One region of the Fusibacter sp. JL298sf-3 genome, then DNA from elsewhere that is predicted to be linked to it. Evidence: riboswitches for the same ligand, from Rfam matches in the RefSeq annotation. Region 1 holds a riboswitch; each other region holds the start of a gene.
What was found. Region 1 has a riboswitch for S-adenosylmethionine ahead of ACR6HW_RS07685 (methionine ABC transporter ATP-binding protein). Riboswitches for the same ligand answer to the same signal wherever they lie in the genome.

Region 1 (6,885 bases):
GAGCAGGGGAATGTTGTGGATACACAATTTTTTCCCACAGTCGATGCAATTTTCCTGATTACATGTGAGCGCTTTTATAAGATCACCTTTTCTATACCGCGACTTTCGCGTCTTTTGCTGTTCTCAACCACTCGTTGATCTTGAGCTCAAAAGCCTTTGCCGCCTTAGGGTCCATTTCGTCGACACCTGTGAGCAAATAAGGCAAATTCAGTTGAGAGTATTTTTCAACACCAGCTCTATGATAAGGTAAAATCTCAATTTTTTCAATACTTTTCTGAATAGGTTTAATAATATTTAACAACTTGTGCATGGCTTCGTCGTTGTCTGTTTCGCCGGGAACCATCACGTGGCGCACGACGATTTGACCGCCAAAGCGCTTAAGATGCTCTATAAACTCCAGTACGCCGTCCATTGGGCGACCGATTAACCGCTCGTGGTCAGCGGCGTCGACGTGCTTCACATCCAGTAAGATCACATCGGTGTTTTCAAAGATGCTGTCGTAATACTTTGAAAGACCATACCCTGACGTGTCTATGCAAGTGCCGATACCGTTTGATTTTAATGCGGCAAGCGTCTCGACGAGAAACGCCCCCTGCATTAAAGGTTCGCCGCCGGAGAAGGTCACCCCGCCTCCGGTGGCTTTATAATAATCCACATAGCGCGTCGCCATGGCGACGACTTCCTCTGTGGTAATGGTATTCTCGCCCATAAAGTGCTGAGAATCCGGGTTGTGACAGTATTGGCATCTCAAAGGGCAACCTTGCAGAAAAAATATGGTTCGGATGCCAGGGCCGTCGACAAGTCCCATAGTTTCTATTGAATGTAAAGTTGCCTTTGCCATAGCCTACACCCTTTCGTGGAATGTTCTAGCGATTACCTCTTCCTTCTGCTCTCTTGTGAGGCGGTTGAAGTGCACCGCATAGCCTGAAACGCGGATTGTCAGCGTCGGGTACTTAGAAGGGTTTTCCATTGCGTCTTCTAAGAGCGCTCTCGACATGACGTTGACGTTTAAGTGGAATGCCTTTTTGCCAAAATAGCCGTCTAAGAGACCCGCGAGGTTCTTGTAGCGGTCTTCATCTTCTCTGCCCAGCGCCGTTGGCACGATGGAGAAAGTGTTTGAAATACCGTCTTGGCATACTGACTGGAACGGAATTTTCGCAACGGAGTTCAGCGATGCAAGGGCACCCATGTGGTCTCTGCCGTGCATTGGGTTGGCACCTGGTGCAAACGGCTCGCCTTTGCCTCTACCGTCCGGTGTAGAGCCTGTTTTCTTGCCGTAAACGACATTTGACGTAATGGTGAGTACGGAGAGCGTGTGCTCGGATTCTCTGTACGTCTCGTGCTTTTTAAGCTCTGCTGTGAAGAACTCGAGAACTTCTTTTGCCAAGGTGTCGACGCGGTCGTCGTCGTTGCCGTATGTCGGGAACTCACCGTCGATTTTAAAGTCCACTGCAACGCCCTGTTCGTTTCTCACCGGCGTTACTTTCGCGTATTTAATGGCGCTCAAGGAGTCTGCGACAATTGAAAGACCAGCGACGCCAAAGGCCATATAGCGGTGTACTTCTGTATCGTGAAGGGCCAATTGACCACTTTCGTAAGCGTATTTATCGTGCATGTAGTGAATGGTGTTCATGGTGTTGACATAGAGCTTTGCCAATTTTTCCATAACCACTTTAAAGTTGGCGTACACTTCTTCAAAGTCGAGGGCGCCGTCTTTAACAGCCGGGATGCCGCCGATGACTTCAATGAGGTTGCCCGATTTGTCGAGTTTCAACTCGTCTTTTCCGCCGTTGATGCTGTATAGAAGTGCTTTTCCAAGGTTTGCTCTCGCACCGAAAAACTGCATTTCTTTACCGATGCCCATTGGCGATACGCAGCATGCGATACCGTAGTCGTCGCCGTAGATCGGACGCATTAAGTCGTCGTTTTCATACTGAATGGCGCCGGTTTCAATAGACATTTTCGCACAGTAACGCTTAAACGTTTCCGGCAGTTCCTGCGACCAGAGCACAGTCATGTTCGGCTCCGGTGCCGGTGTGAGGTTCGTCAAAGTGTGGAGGAATCTGAACGCCGTCTTTGTAACCAGGGTTCTGCCGTCAGTTCCCATACCGCCGATAGACTCTGTTACCCAAGTCGGATCGCCTGCGAACAAAGTGTTGTACTCAGGGGTTCTCAAATGTCTCACCATTCTCAACTTGATAACCAATTGGTCGATCAGCTCTTGAGCTTCTTCTTCAGTGAGTACGCCGGCTGCGATGTCTTTTTCAATAAAGATGTCTAGGAAAGCTGTGTTTCTCCCCAATGACATCGCCGCGCCGTTGTTTTCTTTAACAGCAGCCAAGTAGCCAAAGTAGAAAAATTGAACCGCTTCTTTGGCGTTTTGTGCCGGCTTTGTAATATCGTAACCATAGCTAGACGCCATGTTTTCAATTGCTTTAAGGGCTCTAATCTGCATAGAGACTTCTTCTCTAAGACGCATCACCGCTTCTGTAGCAGGCTTTTCTGCAAGTGCGACAAAATCTTTGCGCTTTTCTGCAATGAGGCGCTCTGTGCCGTAGAGTGGAATTCTTCTGTAGTCGCCGATAATTCTGCCTCTACCGTAAGCATCCGGTAGTCCCGTGAGCAAGCCCACGCTTCTCGCCTGTTTCATTTCCGGTGTATAGGCGTCAAAAACACCTTCGTTGTGTGTTTTTCTATACGTTTTAAAATCGTCCGCCATAGCGTCTTCAATGTCGTAGCCATAAGCCTCGAGTGATTGCTCGAGCATTCTGAATCCACCGTATGGGTTCATGATGCGCTTGAGTGGTGCATCGGTTTGGAAGCCTACGATAACTTCGTTTTCTTTGTCCATGTAGCCGGCTTCGAATTTGTCAATGCCTGAAAAACATTTGGTTTCAATGCCGATGATGCCCTTTTCAATTTCCTCTTGAATCAGCGTTTCCACTTGTTCAAAAAGTTTCTCAGTGCGCGTGCTCTTACCCGCTAAAAACGCTTCGTCGCCGTGATAAGGCGTGTAGTTTTTTTGAATGAAGTCGCGTACGTCGATTGCGCCTTCCCATGTCCCCTTATTAAACATTATCGCATGCCTCCTTGAATTTTTTCGGATGGTCTAAATTTCCCCCTCATTATAAGAGTTTCTCTCTAGAAAAGATGTGACCAGACGCACTTGTGACAATGTTTTAAAGAGTTTTTCGTTTTTGTATAATGTATACATATCGTTTTTTTGAAGATTCCTATTGACAAGTAAGTGCCGACTAGCGTATAATTCGATTCAACAATTTCATTAGCTTATCAAGAGCGGCTGAGGGACTGGCCCTGCGACGCCCGGCAACCTATTGGATTAGGTGCTAATTCCAGAGACTTTATGTCTGAAGATAAGGAGACGACTGTACGCAACCGCTTCTGTTTTTCAGGAGCGGTTTTTTTAACAACAAGATTTGAGCCGAAAGGCTTTCTGCGACTATTCAACGCGGAAAGCTGTCAGCGAAAAGCGGTTAGGGATGCCGGAGGCATTACTAATGTTGTTAACAACAAGATTTGAGCCGAAAGGCTTTCTGCGACTATTTAACGCGGCAAGGCATCACTAATGTTTTTAATTTGACAACAGACTTCGTGGCAAAACGCGAAGGACCCCTGTTGTTTCATAAAGTAATCATATCCAGAGCGGTGGAGGGAACGGCCCGATGAAACCCGGCAACCTATTTTAAGTTAGGTGCCAATTCCGGCAGCGAAAGCTGCAAAGATGTGAAAGCACACCCCCTTTCACGCAAAGGGGGTCTTTTTTTGCCATATAAGGGCTATATTAACAACTCGTTACCCGAGGTACAATGCGGTACAGCCGTCTCGTGAAACAGAAAGGATTTTTATGATCAGCATTCAGAACCTAAGCAAAACGTATATTAAAGAGCACCGAGAGGTACAGGCCCTCAAAAATGTCTCCATTGACATCGGGCGCGGCACCATCCACGGCATCATCGGCCTCAGCGGCGCCGGCAAATCTTCGCTGGTACGCTGTATCAATCGATTGGAAACACCTACAGCCGGTACAGTCTTCGTCGCCGGCGACAACATGATGGCACTCAAAGGCACTGCGCTAAAGCGAAAACGCCAAAAAATCGGTATGATTTTTCAAAACTTCAACTTGCTCTCCAGCAAAACCGTGTTTGACAACGTCGCTTTTCCACTTGAAATCATGCATAAGTCGAAACAGGAGATTCGAAGCCGCGTGGTGGAACTCCTCGCCTTAACGGGGCTCTCTGACAAAGCAGACGCCTACCCGGCGCAGCTGAGCGGTGGCCAAAAACAGCGGGTCGGCATCGCAAGAGCCCTCGCCAATGCCCCCGATGTGCTCCTCTGTGACGAAGCGACCAGTGCGCTGGATCCTTTAACCACGGCTCAGATTCTCGACCTCGTTCGAGAAATTAACGAGAACTTGGGGGTCACTGTGGTGGTCATCACCCACGAAATGGACGTCATCAAGCGCATTTGTCACGAAGTGACGCTTCTCGAAGGCGGCGAAGTGGTGGCGTCCGGCGATACGGTTAAGCTCTTTACGCAACCTGAGAACGAAGCGGCGCGGCAGTTTTTCTCAAGCGACGATGTGCCGCCCTACTACGCCGAAGACAGCACGGTCTGTCACTTGATTTTTAAAAGAGGCAATGTCGACCAACCGGTGCTCAGCAAGCTCATTCGCACACACGACGTGACGGTGAACATCCTCAGCGGAAAGATAGAGACGTACGGCCGTCAAACGGTGGGCGAGCTCACGGTGGCTCTGACGGGAAGCGATGCCGCTATTGCCGACACGCTTAAAGCCCTCGAAGCCCATCAGGTGATTACGGAGGTGTGCCATGTTTAATCTCTTACTTCCCGCCACTTTGGAAACCCTCTACATGGTAGGGGTCTCGACGCTCTTTACGGTTTTGCTCGGCCTCCCGCTCGGCATTTTACTCACTCTAATCGGAAGGGGACACTTGCTGTCGTGTCCACCGGTGTACGAGGCGCTCTCTTGGCTTGTGAACATTATGCGCTCTCTGCCGTTTATCATCTTGATGATTTTTATTATGCCGTTTACGCGGTTGGTCATCGGTACCGCCATCGGCACCAATGCGGCGACGTTGCCGCTGATTATTGCAGCCGTCCCCTTTTTCGCCAGACTCACTGAGGGTGCGCTACGCGAGGTGGACGACGGCGTCGTAGAGGCGGCGGTGGCCATGGGGGCTTCCACCCCTCAAATCGTCGTAGGGGTCATGCTCAGAGAAGCGCTCCCGAGTCTGATTTTAAGCGCTACGACGACGACGATTAATTTAATTGGGTATTCCGCTATGGCTGGTGCCGTCGGAGGCGGCGGCATTGGCGATCTGGCGATTCGATATGGGTACCACCGTTTCAGACTGGACATTATGTTTGCCACTCTCGTCATTTTGGTGGTGTTGGTGCAAGTGGTTCAGTCTTCGGGACATTATGTTTCACATCTCACTTTAAAAAACAGGAGGAAATAACACATGAAGAAGATTTTAAGTTTGGGTTTTGTTTTGATTGTACTCGCCGGGGTTTTAATCGGCTGCGGCAAAGAAACAGCTGAGGAGACGACTTTAAAGGTGGGCGCGACGCCGTTGCCGCATGCAGAACTGTTGGCACTGATTAAAGACGACCTCGCTGCTGAAGGCATTGAACTCGAGGTGGTGGAGTTTACCGATTACGTGACACCCAACCTCACTCTCGGCGAAGGCGAAATCGACGCCAACTTCTTTCAGCACGTACCGTACATGAACAGCTTTGCCGATGAGCACGGTCTCGAACTCGTTTCGGCAGGTGCCATCCACGTGGAACCGCTGGGCGTCTACTCGGCTTCTACTGAGGCGCTTTCCGATTTGAAAGACGGCGCCACCATTAGCATTCCAAACGATCCAACCAATGAAGGCCGCGCGCTCTTGCTGCTCCACAACGAAGGGCTGATTACTCTGAAAGACCCTGAAAAACTCGAATCCACACCTGAAGATGTTCTAGAGAACCCACGCAAGTTTGTGTTCGAACCCATTGACGCCGCACAGCTTCCTCGGACGCTTGAAGATGTGGACGCCGCTGTTATCAACACCAATTACGCACTCGAGGCCGGTTTAAACCCACTGGAGGACGCCCTTGTTCTCGAAGGCGACGATTCGCCTTACGCCAACATTGTGACGGTGCTCCCTGAGAAACTGGAAGATCCGGCGATTCAGGCTTTGATTAAGGCGCTTCAGAGCGAAAAGGTTAAAGCGTACATTTTGGAACACTATGAAGGCGCTGTAGTCCCTGTATTTTAGCTTGTTCTTTCGAGGAAAAGCCTGTACAATGAAGACGACAAATCAAACTTAGGAGGTTGCCATGTCGTCTTCATTAGATTTTATTTACAAACGACACAGTGTGCGTCAGTTTAAGGCCTGTGATGTGCCAATGATGGACATTGAAGAGATGCTGAAAGCCGCGTCTTATGCCCCTTCGGGCAAAAATCGTCAAAACTGGCACTACGTTGTCATCAAAGACAAGGCGTTGATTGAATCTATCGCCCAAGCGATTGAAGGGGTTCACGACGACATCGTCGAAAAGGTCGGGGATGTGTCTAAGACCCAAGAGATGACTAAGTTTCTGAAGTACTACACGATTTTCCGGTCGGCGCCGATTCTCGTGGCCGCCTATGTAGGCCCCTACCCCAAAAGCGAGGTGGGTCTGCTGAAATCCATCGGTATGGAAGCTCAAGCGGAACGCGTCGAACGCATGAATTCCGGGCTACAAAATGTGGCGGCTTCTCTCGAGAACTTTATGCTCGCCGCTGCCAATCTCGGGTACGGCACTTGCTGGATGACGGGGCCATGCTTTGCTTCTCTGGCTATTGAGGCGCTGATC
Region 2 (6,885 bases), 430 kb from region 1:
GCAAGAGTATCTGAAATGTTACTTCGAAAAAACGAGCCGTTGGTTGTGTGGGTTTAAAACCGATGCGTATGAAATCAAATTGAATCACTCTGAAAACAAACGGGTTTTCGGACGATGCTACCCTTTTGAAATTGAGTTTAACAACGAGAGTGGCGCACCTATGGCTATTGAACTCAAAGGGGTGGGCACAGAAGGCGTCCGAACCGATTTGAGTTTTCAGAAAACCTTGCATACCGGCGAGATGGTGCACGGGACTTTTGAAGTATTGCCGACGGACCGGGAACAGAGCGATTGGCACACGCACCCAGCGGTTGTTGTAGAAGTCACTGTGGAAGGCGAGACGTTTTTGCTGAAAAACGGTGTAAAGCCCATGCCACCGCTGCTCATTAAATGCGAAACCAAGCGGCGCGTTGAGCGTGCGGGGGTCCAGTCGACGTTGTATGTTAACCTCGAGAACAATTTGGCAGAGAGTGCCGATTTTGAAATTTTACTTCCTGTAATCGATGGGGTCGCGTTTGGAACGACAAAAATAACAGCGTCTATCGAAGGCCTGTCTTCCCACTGTGTGCAAGTGCCTTTTACAGCGACGAAAGCTTTTGCAGGCATCGTGGATATGCCCATTGCCGTGGCACTGAACGAAGGCCCGTTGACCTACACGAGCAAAGTCGATTTGGCCATTAACGTCTACGGCAGTTTGGCCGGCGGTTCCATAAAAGCGCGTCACTACGCTCTTGCAGATGTTTACAGGCTGTTTATCGACGAAGAGTTTCGATTGAACGAAGGGTACATTAAAGACCTGTGGACGGAGACACTTTGTGAAATTTTGCCGCCAAAACTGGGGGCGCCTTACACTTCGGAGTTCGAAAAGAAGAAAGCGGATAACGTGACTTTTGAATCAAATGGCGCGGTGGTCTGTAGGGTGCGTTACAGTTCGGAGACGCTAAAGGGGGCTGAGTTCGACCGATGCATGGTGCTGAGTCCAACGGGAACGCTGAGCATTTGGCATGAACTCGTGAGATTTCCCGAAGGCGTGGAGACTTTAAAGCTGAACTTAGCGCTGGCCATTGACGAAGAAATACTGTATTTGCCATATGGCACCGGTATTATGAAGTTGGATGAAGGGGTAATGGACAATAGAGCGCTGGCACATGTGGATTTTGATGCGTTGACGGAACCTTGGGTGTTTAACGAGACCTTTGATAGCACCGTCGCCTTGACGTGGTCGTCCTCTCAAAGCGTCAAGTTTTCGGATCATTGTTTTAACTTCGAATCGACATTTACGCGAGAGAGCGCATGGCAGACACCCCCTGTTGAACTGCATATCAACCGGTTTAGACAGTGTGAAAATGTGCGTCAGTACCTCACATCAGACAGAGGTGCACTTTTGGCGACTTACGATGGAACGCGGCTGACGGTGCCACCAATCGTCACAGAGTCGCTTGACCTAACGCCTGTGACCGTCGATCAAAACGCTCGGCCACCGATTGTAGAAGTTGAAGGCATCGATGAACAGCAAGTAGCTACACTTCTGCCGATGACAGCGCGTGTCCGCCTAATAGAGGGTTCCATAAAAACGGAAAAGAGACGGCTGCCGCTGGAGACGTTGGTGTTTAAGACAAAAGGCGCTTGTACCACTGTAAAAGCGGTTGAAGAGGGGCACGAAGTCTACTGTGTCGACAACGGCTACCTTAAGTTTAAAGTTGCGCCGGCATTCACCTGTGGCGTATTCTCCCTTACAGCCGACGGCGTGGAACTCTTCGATCACTGTTTTCCGGCGACGCGGACCAAGTCGTGGTACAACCCTTGGGCAGGAGGCTTTTACAGCTATCTAATCGGCACGACCAATTACCAACTCTTTTCGGAAACGTCGACGGCGACATTTGTCACGCGAAAAGATCATTTAGGCAACCAGTGGACTGGCGTCGCCGTCACCACGCCGTATACAGTTCAACAGCGTTTGAAAGGTGTTAAAGTGGTGCAGTATTTCCTGACAATGGGCGATTTGCCCGTGTTGGCTCATTACTCTGAGGTCATAACCGATGGCGGCAAGTACGCTGAACAGCGCTTTATGAATCAGTGCTTCTTTAGAGAGGACAGCGGTGATATCGTCACCGAGTGTGACCATAGAACTGCTCATGTCCTCAAGGAGGCAGACGGTGTCGACTTTGTGGCACAATCTAAGCGCATAGTTTTGGAAATAGAGGCGTTAGCCGTGCATTACTACAGTCAAAACGCCGATTTGAATTACATCAATCGCACCGGTGGTTTGGTATTCACAGAACAGATTTCCAGAATCGCCATCGACCCGTTTCGGATGTTTAAATCTCAAGTGGATTTTGTCGTCCCATTGCCGTTTAAAGTGGGAACTTCCGCGTTTTCAGGGTTAGACGCTATTCGGTTTGAATAAAACAGCCTAAAAAAAGCCAGTGAGCGCAACGTCCAAAGGGACGTGCGTCACTGGCTTTTTTGGGGTGATGGTTTTAATAGCCGTTTTTCTTTAGATAGTCGGCAAGTTTTTTGTCTTCTTCTCCAATGTGTTTTTCAATCCAATCTGAAGAAAGGTGCATAAATTTTAGCCTAGAGTGCATGGTTAAGCCGTTTCTTAAAATATCTTGATAGAGGTCGCTGACATCTTGTTTAAAATTATCGTGCAGGTACTTGTGTTCTTCATACGCAGGATAGGCGTACTGTCTCTGCAGCGCCTCCTCGTGGTCAAAGTGCAACACGACGTATTCTGTTAAAAAGTTGAGCAATTTGAGCAACTCTTTTTCCGGATTCTCCTGTTGGTAAGCGTTGATTAACGTCTCCGCTCGATTGATTAGTTCTATATGCTCCGTATCCATTTCTTTTACGCCGTAGAGAAATTTTTCATCAAATTTAAGCATACTGCCTCCTTTACTCTGTATATTTATTTTTACCATACTCGAGACCGTCTATGCAATAAAAATTCAAAAATATCTTGCATATCAAAAAAAACTATGGTATTATCTTCAATAATTGAAAATCACGATTCTTATCGAGAGTGGCTGAGAGACAGGCTCTATGACGCCCGGCAACCTACATTCAGTGTGGTGCTAATTCCTGCGTTCCCCTATGGGAGCGAAAGATAAGAAAGTAGTGCGCTTAAAACGTCGCTTTCTTACCGGAAAGCGGCGTTTATTTTTTTAAAATACATGCGTTGCCCGATGAATGGTGAACGACAGAGTAGGAGGTATGTGCATGGAAACGGTAGTGCTTAAATTTGGCGGGACATCGATGGCTGCTGTTGAAACTGTGGCTAAACGCGTGGTCGACAAAAAAAGGGCAGGCTATCAAGTGGTCGTGGTGGTTTCGGCGCAGGCCGGCGTCACAAACGCTTTGTTGAAACAAGCGCAAGCTGTCGGCGGGGTAAATCTGAGAGAAATCGACGTCATGCTTGCGGCCGGTGAACAAGTAGCTTCAGGGCTATTGGCACTTGCTGTTGAAGGCCTAGGCGAGCGCGCATTGTCTTTGAGCAGTGCTCAAGTGGGCATTGTCACCGACGGGCGCCATGCTCAGGCGCGCATCAAGACGATTGACGGCTTTAAAATTCTCGAGCACCTTGAAGACAGCGCCGTTGTTATTGTGCCGGGGTTTCAAGGTGTCGGTGAAAACAGAGATATCACGACGTTGGGAAGAGGCGGCTCTGATACAAGTGCGGTGGCCATTGCTGTGGCAATAGGCGCGACGTCAGTGGAAATTTTCACCGATGTCAGCGGCGTTTATACAGCCGATCCGAGAATTGTGCCTAAAGCGCGAAAAATAGCCGCAATTGGGTACGATGAAATGTTGGAACTCGCGGGTTCAGGGGCTAAAGTTCTCCATCTCAGGAGTGTGGAACTCGCGGCGAAGAACGGTTTGAAAGTGCATTTAAGATCGACGTTTGAACCCGACGAAGGTACGTGGGTAAAGGAGGCTATCATGGAAGAAGCGGTTGTGAGAGGGGTTGCGCATGCCATAGATAATGCGCGCATTACTGTTTACGGGGTACCGGCGACGAGTAACGGTGTTACGCATTTGTTTGAGGCCATCGCCCGTGCGCATATTGTCGTGGATGTTATCACACAAAGCGATTCTGAGGACGGCAGTCGGCTGATTGCTTTTGCCGTCGAATCCCATGCGTACGAGAAGGCGCTTACAGTGGCCAAACGCGTCGCCCACAGCATCGGCGCAGGGGCTGTAAAAGGAGAACCTGCTGTGGCGCGCGTCAGCGTCATCGGCGTGGGCATGAAATCGTCGCCGGGGGTTGCTGCTAAAGTCTTTCGCGCGCTCACCGGCGCGGGCATCGATATTCAAATGATTACCACTTCAAATATTAACATATCGTGTCTCGTGGCGCAGGCGGATTACATTGGCGCCGTCAAAGCGATTCACCAAGCGTTTGAGCTATAAGGAGGCCAATAGTGAAAATTCATCAGTTGTACACAGAAAAGAAACCGCTTTTTTCATTTGAAATATTTCCACCAAAGCGCGATGGCGACAAGGCTGCGCTGTTGCATACCATAGATAAACTCGCAGAGCAGACCCCAGATTTTATCAGCGTGACATACGGTGCCGCAGGGACGGAACGCGGTGCGGACACATTGAATCTCGCACGGGATATCAGAACACGTCATGGCATCGAATCATTGGCGCACATGACCCTCGCAGGGGCGGAAAAGCGTGAAATTAACGGGGTACTGGACACCATGGCGCACAGCGGCATCGAAAATGTGTTGTTGCTCAGAGGCGATATTACCAGCGAGACGCCTAAGCCGACGGATGGTTTCGCCTATGCGGCGGACTTGATTCGACACGTCAAATCGCGGTACGATTTTTCAATTGGCGCAGCGTGCTACCCGGAAGGGCATATTGAATGCAGAAGCCGGGCGCTCGACTTGATTCATTTAAAGCAAAAAGTCGACGCAGGTGCAGACTTCTTAATTACGCAGCTGTTTTTTGACAACGAGCGGTTTTACGAATTCTCAAATGAAGTGCGGTGTCTCGATGTGAAGGTTCCTGTAATCGCAGGGGTTATGCCCGTGCTCAACAAGGTTCAAATAGAGCGGATGGTGGCGCTTAGCGGCGCGCATCTACCGGAGAAGTTCAAGCGCATCCTACAGCGGTACGAGACGAAGCCCGAAGCGCTTGTCGACGCGGGTATCGCCTATGCACTTGAACAAATTGTGGACTTGTTGTCCTCCGGTGTGGATGGAATTCACTTTTATGTGCTCAACAAGCCCAATATTAGCGAACGCGTGGTGCGGAGTGTCAGCGAAATTTTAAAGGCGCTGAAAGTCCATGGCTGATGTTCGTCGAGACCCCGTGGCCACGGTGCGTCCATTTGTGGACAAATCCGCTGTATACCGCTATTTAAGGCACACCGATGACGCGGTATGGCGCAACCGCGTCGAGGAACTATTTGAGGCCACACTTGAGCACTGCCGGTTTACGGCGCTTACGGCGCAGCTACCTGTGGTGGTTTTAGAGCGTTCGGTGGTGTTTAAGACATTGGGACTCGAAGTTCGTTCCCGCGATCTGGCAACGCATTTAACCCTGGAGACCTCTGCTGTCTGGGTGGTGATTTGTACGGTAGGTTCAGAAGTCGTACGTTACATCGAGCGCGAGATGCTCATGAACCCGTCGCATGGCGTTGTCGTAGACGCCTGCGCGTCTGCGTTGGCAGAGGGGTATGCAGCATTTTTAAACGATGTGCTCAACCCGAAGGCCATGCGCTATGGTCCGGGGTATGGCGATTTGAGTACAACCGTTTCGAAAATATTAACTGAGCGTCTCACAGCCTTTCGACATATCGGGGTCACCGCATTGGATACCGGGATGTTGTTACCTGAAAAAAGCGTTTTGTTTTTGTTGTCCACTGAAACGTGTACAGCGCTGAAAGCAACGGGATGTGGCAATTGTTTAAACTGTGAAATAACGGGTTGCCCGTATAGGAGGACTACTAAATGACATTGAAACGCGCACTTATGGAAAATTGCCTGGTCTTTGACGCGGCAATGGGAACGGCACTACAGAAAAAAGGTGCCGATGTGTCCAAGAGACCGGAGGTCTACAACATCGAAAATCCGGCGTGGATTGACGAGATTCACAGAAGGCATATTGAAGCGGGCGCCGACGTGCTTACCACCAATACTTTTGGTGCCAATGGGATAAAACTCAAAGAGAGCGGCTACAGTGTGGCAGAGATCGTTGCGGCGGCAGTGACCTGTGCACGACGTGCAGCAGAGGCATGTAGAGAGCGTCAAATATGGCTGGTTCAAGACCTTGGACCAATCGGCACCCTTTTGGAACCTTCAGGTACTTTGACCTTTGATGCGGCTTACGACTTGTATGTCGAGCAAGTGAAAGCGGGCATCGCCTGTGGCGTGGACGGCTTTCTCATCGAGACGCAGACGGATTTACTGGAGGCTAAGTGCGCGATTCTCGCAGTAAAGGCCCACTGCGATTTGCCAATTATCTGCACCATGAGTTTTGAGGAGACGGGGCGCACCTTTACAGGAACGGCTATTGAGAGCATGGCCGTCACATTAGAAGCCCTCGGCGTAGCGGCTCTAGGTCTCAATTGCTCCTTTGGTCCGGAGGGCTTGTATCCCCTCGTCGAGCAATTGATAGCAGTAACCGACGTGCCGATTGTGGTTCAGCCCAACTCGGGACTTCCGACCATAGAAGCCGGCGAAACTGTCTACGCTTTTGATGCAGAGACCTATGAAAGGGTTATGACGGCCTTTTACTCTATGGGGGTCGCGCATCTCGGCGGCTGTTGCGGAACGACTGAGGAAGCTGTGCGCATTGCTGCGAGAATCCTCGAAAATCGAAAACCAAAAGTTCGATCTATACAAAAAAAGACAAGAGTTTGCTCCTATGCGC
Region 3 (6,885 bases), 470 kb from region 1:
GATTGATGAACAAGTGGATGTGCCCTATCGGGAAATGGTGGTGGAAGTTTCAGAGAGACCGGCGGTTTTGAAGAACAGTACGTTGAAAACAGTGTACACCCCGCTCCACGGCACCGGTGGGCAAACGGTAACAGAGGTATTAGATGCCGTAGGCTACAAAGGGCTTATTCCCGTGCCGTCCCAGATGGCACCAGATGGTGAATTTCCAACTTGTCAAGAACCCAATCCAGAGTCTGAAGCCGCATTTGATGAGGCGCTAAAAGTCGCCGCAACGTCAGCGGCCGACCTTATTGTGGCAACAGACCCCGATTGCGACCGCATCGGCTTTATGGTTAAGACGAACTCAGGTTATCAAATGATTTCAGGCAATCAAATCGGCAGCCTGTTTATGGAGTACCTGCTCTCGAGTCGAGAGGGGTTGACCCCGAGGCAGTATGTGGTCAACACCATTGTCTCTTCTGACCTAGCAAAGGCGCAGGCCGCACATTACAACGTTGCGTTGAAGCAAACGCTCACGGGCTTTAAGTTTATCGGCGAGCAGATTGAGCTGGATACCGAAGGCTTTATCATGGGCTACGAAGAGAGCTTTGGCTATCTTTTTGCGCCGCATGTCAGAGACAAAGACGCCGTTATGGGGACTTTAATCGCCGTTGAAATGGCCTCGTATTACAGGGAGAAAGGGCTGACACTTGTCGACGTCCTCGAAGCAGTGTACAGACGTCACGGCTACTATATAGAAGAAACCGTGTCTATAAAATTTGAAGGGAAATCCGGACAAGCGCAAATGGCAGAAGTCCTCTCGACATTCAGAACAAAGAAATTGTTCGATTACGAAAGTAAAATCGACTACATGGAAGACGAAACCGGCCTGCCGAAGTCCAATGTCCTCAAATACTATTTAGATGCGCATTCGTGGGTAGTCCTCAGACCGTCCGGCACGGAACCCAAGTTAAAAGTCTATTTTTCAATTGCCGGAGACGATCGAGCACAGACACAAAAGCGTCTTGAAACGCTGAAACAAATGATACTGGAAAAGGTGAACCATTCGTGAATTTTGAATCTATAAAAAAACCGCATTTGACATTTAAGAGAGCGTTGGCAACCAACACGAGACTAATGGGCGTCGTTGGGGTCGTGGCGTATTTTGAAGACACTTCAAAGCGAGAAGTCGTTCAAATTTATCACCTCGATTATGAAAGTTATGGCATCGATGGTTTTCATCATTTGATTGAACCGAAAGCCGACGAACTGGAAGTCCTGATACTCGGCGTTACAGGCGGGTTAGGTGGCGAAATGCGCCCCATCGACTACGAAGCGTTTGTCTTTTTAATTAAATCTGCCTATGTGGTGGACGAAGAGTGCCTCGATGCGCTCGTCGACTTTGAATGGTTTGAGGAGCAGTTTCACACGTTGTACGCATCGCTTACAATTGAAGAAGAAGCGGCGCTGTACGGGTATTTATCGCCTGAAATCAACAGCCCTGAAGCTTTGATCAATTATTTGGTGATGCGCGTCGTCGGATGCGATTACAACGCAACGCTTCCACTCTACCAAGCGTTTGATATGGATGAATCCTTTGAACTCGTCTCCCAGCCTCAAACCTTGATAAAAAATAGCGTCAGTTTCAAGGGCAAGCGCGGGGAAATCGAAGTGTTCTCGGCAGAATCTATTGTAGATATCGGCGAGCGATACGCCCTGATGGTGAGTGAAATCGAGGTGGACAGGGCGCATATGCGGGTCGTTAAGGCGCGGAAGACGGAGGCGCTCAGCATGAGCAGCATCGAGGCGGCGTTTAATTTAAACAAGCCGGAGCACATGGTGGTTTGTCATGTGGACGACGCATTTTTTGAAAGGCGTTTTGCCTTTGACAATCCGGAGATGATGAAGCAAACTTATGCCTTTGGCAGCCTTTACATCGAGTTCAATAGGGACAATCACCACGTGGGCGAAAACCCTTACTTTCTCAATGGCGACGTCTACTGCATGTACTTCTTTTCCCAATCGGGACAATTGATTATCTGCAGTCTGGACCCTGAAAATGTCAAGGCAATCGACGGTTATTTCACAGAAAATGGGGTATACGATAAGAGTCTCTTTAGGATTTGTGAAATGAAGATGGACGATCCGTTGCTGCTGTCGTTCATCAACAGCAGTTACGACAATTTGTTTGATTTTCTCGCAATGCACTAAAAAAGTGCTTGCTTTCTCATGGGCACTATGCTATGATTACCTAGTAATTTTAACTAAACATTTCCTTATCAAGAGCGACGGAGGGATAGGCCCTATGAAGTCCGGCAACCGGTGACACACGGTGCTAAATCCTACAGATTTTAAGAATCTGAAAGATGAGGTTGAGCAAATACCTCTTCTTGTAGTGAAAAGGTATTTTTTTTATGTAAAAGACGCCGCAACAGGTGTACTGTTATTAAAGTCAATCATATTTTATGGAGGTGTATGATGGGAAGAAGAAGACTGTTTACTTCTGAATCGGTAACTGAAGGGCATCCTGATAAGATTTGTGACCAAATCTCCGATTCAATTTTAGATGCTATTTTTGCACAGGACCCAAATGCGAGGGTGGCTTGTGAAACGTCTGTGACCACTGGTCTCGTTTTGATAGCAGGTGAAATTACAACTAACTGCTATGTCGATATCCAGTCGACGGTGAGAAACACCATTAAAGAAATTGGTTACGATAGAGCGAAATACGGTTTTGATGGGGAAACTTGTGGCGTCATCGTCGCTATAGACAAGCAATCAGACGACATCGCTTTAGGTGTTGACAAAGCTTTAGAGAGCAAAACAGGTGAAATGAACGACGCAGTTGAAGCAGTTGGCGCCGGCGACCAAGGGATTATGTTCGGCTACGCTTGTAACGAAACACCTGAGTTGATGCCGCTTCCAATTGCCCTTGCACACAAACTGGCCAGAAGACTCTCAGAAGTGAGAAAAGACGGTACTTTGGATTACCTTCGACCTGATGGGAAGACTCAGGTGACGGTGGAATACGATGAAAACGATAGACCGGTGCGCGTCGATACGGTACTGGTATCGACACAGCACTCTGAGCGCGTATCAGTAGAGCAAATCAAAGCGGATTTGATTAAGCACGTCATCGAGCCGATTATTCCGGCGGCGTTGTTAGACAATACGCGCTACCTCGTCAACCCGACAGGTCGTTTTGTCATCGGTGGGCCACAGGGCGATGCCGGTCTTACAGGCCGTAAGATTATTGTCGATACGTACGGCGGTTACGCGAGACATGGCGGCGGTGCATTTTCAGGAAAAGATCCTACAAAGGTCGACCGTTCAGCGGCTTATGCGGCACGCTATGTAGCGAAAAACGTCGTCGCAGCCGGATTGGCGGATCGCTGTGAAATCGAACTGGCCTACGCTATTGGCGTAGCGCATCCCGTTTCGATTATGGTGGAGACTTTTGGTACGTCAAAAGTGGATGAAGCGCTCATTGAATCACTTGTTGAAAAGCACTTTGACCTCAGACCGGGCGCGATTATTAAAGAGCTCGATCTCAGAAGACCTATCTACAAGCAGACGGCGGCATACGGTCACTTCGGTAGAACCGATGTCGAGTTGCCTTGGGAAAGAACGGATAAAGCGGCAGCACTTAGAGAAGCAGCCGGTCTTTAAGCCGACGTTTAATACGATTTTAAGAGCCGATAGGCGCACGTATGATCTCATACGTTGCGCCTATTTTTAATTTTACGACTGGTGTAGAGAGAAGAATGCCGCTTCAAAATGGAGAGATGCCTATATGAAAAGCGTTTAAAATCCTATATAATAGAAAGTAATTCAGAAGAAAAGATGGTGACGACATGGTAGTAGAAGGCATACTGATAGATATTATCTATTACAATGAAGAAAACGGATACGTCATCGGGAACCTAGAGACGCTGGACGACGTGCACTGTGTAAAGGGGGTCGTGCCGTTTGTAAAGGAAGGCGACCGACTTCGCATAGAAGGTGATACGGACGAGCACCCCTTTTACGGCGAGCAGATTAAAATCAATCGAGTAGAGCACGTTAAGCCCAGTGATCGCGAAGAAATTCTTAAGTATTTAGCTTCCGGTGTCATAACGGGAATTGGGGAGTCGACAGCGCAGAGCATCGTCGACCACTTTGGTGAAGCTTCACTTGAAATCATTGAGAAGACCCCTGAGAAACTGCTTGAAATATCGGGTATTGGCGATAAAAAGCTCGAACAAATCGTGATGAGCTATCACGAAGCATACGCACTTAGGGATTTTATTATGTATTTTCAGTCCCTAGGCCTTACAGTAAACGCCGCTATGCGGGTTCACAAGATATTTGGTCTCGAAGGCGTGGAGAAAGTTCAGAACAACCCGTACTTGTTGGCTGCGGAAATTCCGGGATTCGGTTTTAAACAAGCAGACGAAATCGCCATGCGAATGGGGATTGAGATGCACGCCCCTTTTCGGATAGAGTCCGGGGTGGTGCACCTTTTGTCTAAAACATCGCTTTCAGGGGACACGTATATGACTGCTGAAACCCTTGTAAAGCAAACAGCTCTGACGCTTCAAGTCACTCAGGACGAGGTGTTGATGCAGCTTAGGGACATGGCCGTGAGAGGCGGCGTGTACCTTGAAAACGCAGAGGGGGTTCAACGCGTCTACTTGCCCAGTTTGTATTACGCAGAGCAACAGGTGGCGGGGAAGCTGTTCAACTTGATGCGAGATGTAAAAACACTGACGAAATTCGATACGACTAAGTTTATTAAAGCTTATGAGGAAGACAAGGGCATCCTCTTGGCAGAACTTCAAAAATCGGCTCTCGAAATGGCTTTATCCGCCGGGGTTTTCGTGCTCACCGGTGGACCGGGGACGGGTAAGACGACGTTAATCAATGCCATGATTCACGCTTACGAGCAGTTAGGACAAAAAGTCGTTTTATGTGCACCGACGGGCAGAGCGGCAAAGCGCATGTCTGAGGCAACGCTTAGAGAGGCCAAGACGATTCATCGGCTTTTGGAGTTTCAAGGGGAAAATCAATTTGCTAAGAACGAAAGCGAACCCCTGATGTGCGATGTGGTGGTGGTGGACGAAATCTCTATGGTGGACATCGTTTTGATGTACCGCCTGCTCGACGCCGTTAAGCCGGGGACGCATTTGATTCTCGTCGGCGACTCAGATCAGTTGCCCTCTGTGGGACCGGGCGCCGTCCTAAAGGATATTCTCGGAAGCGACACGGTACCGAATGTGGCTCTCGACGAAATTTTTAGGCAATCGGAATCATCTTTGATAGCGGTTAACGCCCATGCCATCAACCAAGGAGAAGCGCCGCTGTTGAACCAGCAGGACAAAGATTTCTTCTTCATTAATCGACCGAAAACGGCTTCAATTAAAACCGAGATTCAGAATCTCGTCGGCAAACGCCTTCCGGAATACTATGGGTTTAACCCCATTGAAGACATACAAATTCTTTCGCCGATGAAAAATTCGGAGGCGGGGATTAACGCCCTTAACGACATGCTTCAAAATGTATTGAACCCCGCTAACAAAGAGAAAAAAGAACGGCATTTCGGCAAAAAATTGTTCCGCGAAGGGGACAAAGTCATGCAGATTAAAAACAATTACAATCTCGAGTGGCAAACGGCGTTAGGCGAAGAGGGCACGGGTGTTTTTAACGGCGACATCGGCTTTATCACCGCCATTGATGAAAACGAGCGCTGCGTTCACGTCCTATTCGATGGGGAACGGTCGGTCATCTACGATTTTCCGTCTGCGGACGAACTGGTATTGGCTTATGCCGTCACAGTGCATAAAAGTCAGGGCAGCGAGTTTAAAGCCGTGATTATGCCCATTTTTTACGGGCCCCCGATGTTGATGAGCCGAAACATTCTCTACACGGCGATTACAAGGGCAAAAGCGCTGGTGGTACTCGTCGGGGATCGCGGCGCTCTCTCTGAGATGATTGCACGCAATCAGGAACAAAATCGACGAACGGGATTAAAAGACAAACTGTTGCTTTACAAGGAGATGATGCTGTGAAAAAAATAGTCGATCTGTTGTACCCGCGTTATGCCACCTGCCTCATTTGCGATGATGAACTCGATAGTGAGCAAAAACAGCACCTTTGTGCTCAATGTGAAGACAGCGTCGTGCGCATTGGACACGGCGCAGAGGTGTGTTCCCTGTGTGGCAGGCCCATAGAAAAGGCCTATGAACAGCATAGAGCTTATCAATACAAGTGTAAAGAATGCCAAGAACAGTATTTTTATTTAAACGGGCACCGTTCATTTGCCCAGTACGACGGCGGGATTAAAAAGATGCTCATGGCAATGAAGTACCACGGGCGTACGTATCATCTGCCCTATATCGTCGAGGGCCTTTCCGAAGTTTATAAAGGCGATGATTTGTATGAGGCCATCGACTGCGTTGTGGCGGTTCCCAGTCATTTTACCCGAACTTTGAAGCGCGGCTACAACCAAGCGGCGCTGATGGCGAAGGCGTTTTCTAAGACAGAGGGGCTCCGGTACATCAGCGCTCTGAAGCGCGTAAAACCGACGCGTAAACTCAAGTTGCTGAATCGAGCCCAGCGCAAACAGGTACTGAAAGGTGCTTTTGAGGTAAAAAAATCGTGTAAATCAAAAATAATGGGTAAAAATATAGTAATCATTGACGATATCTATACCACGGGGGCAACACTTAACGCATGTGCAAAAGCGCTCTACGAAAGTGGTGCTGATAGAATATATGCTATAACAGTGGCGACGGGCTACTAGACAAAAAGGAGAGACAAGAGGAGGTTTATTATGGTAAGCGATAGATCGGGCGGTTTAAGAAATTGCAAAAAATGCAACCGTTTATTTTCAGCAAAAGAAGGCGAATTTTTGTGCTCGAGATGCAA

Region 2: linked by a shared signal. The riboswitch ahead of ACR6HW_RS05670 (aspartate kinase) and the one ahead of ACR6HW_RS07685 (methionine ABC transporter ATP-binding protein) in region 1 are both predicted to bind S-adenosylmethionine.
Region 3: linked by a shared signal. The riboswitch ahead of metK (methionine adenosyltransferase) and the one ahead of ACR6HW_RS07685 (methionine ABC transporter ATP-binding protein) in region 1 are both predicted to bind S-adenosylmethionine.

Annotation. Positions count from the first base shown of each region.
Region 1 is NZ_CM132608.1:1,579,155-1,586,039, forward strand. It holds gene pflA (pyruvate formate-lyase-activating protein) at 92-841, opposite strand; gene pflB (formate C-acetyltransferase) at 845-3,076, opposite strand; SAM riboswitch class I at 3,286-3,381, shown strand; SAM riboswitch class I at 3,652-3,749, shown strand; gene ACR6HW_RS07685 (methionine ABC transporter ATP-binding protein) at 3,866-4,858, shown strand; gene ACR6HW_RS07690 (methionine ABC transporter permease) at 4,851-5,501, shown strand; gene ACR6HW_RS07695 (MetQ/NlpA family ABC transporter substrate-binding protein) at 5,505-6,305, shown strand; gene ACR6HW_RS07700 (nitroreductase family protein) at 6,367-6,885, shown strand, end outside.
Region 2 is NZ_CM132608.1:1,145,816-1,152,700, reverse strand. It holds gene ACR6HW_RS05680 (GNAT family N-acetyltransferase) at 1-2,407, shown strand, start outside; gene ACR6HW_RS05675 (bacteriohemerythrin) at 2,481-2,885, opposite strand; SAM riboswitch class I at 3,011-3,113, shown strand; gene ACR6HW_RS05670 (aspartate kinase) at 3,220-4,410, shown strand; gene metF (methylenetetrahydrofolate reductase [NAD(P)H]) at 4,422-5,306, shown strand; gene ACR6HW_RS05660 (hypothetical protein) at 5,299-5,967, shown strand; gene ACR6HW_RS05655 (homocysteine S-methyltransferase family protein) at 5,964-6,885, shown strand, end outside.
Region 3 is NZ_CM132608.1:2,052,418-2,059,302, reverse strand. It holds gene ACR6HW_RS09805 (phospho-sugar mutase) at 1-1,051, shown strand, start outside; gene ACR6HW_RS09800 (hypothetical protein) at 1,048-2,190, shown strand; SAM riboswitch class I at 2,253-2,352, shown strand; gene metK (methionine adenosyltransferase) at 2,458-3,648, shown strand; gene recD2 (SF1B family DNA helicase RecD2) at 3,834-6,026, shown strand; gene ACR6HW_RS09785 (ComF family protein) at 6,023-6,760, shown strand; gene ACR6HW_RS09780 (hypothetical protein) at 6,791-6,885, shown strand, end outside.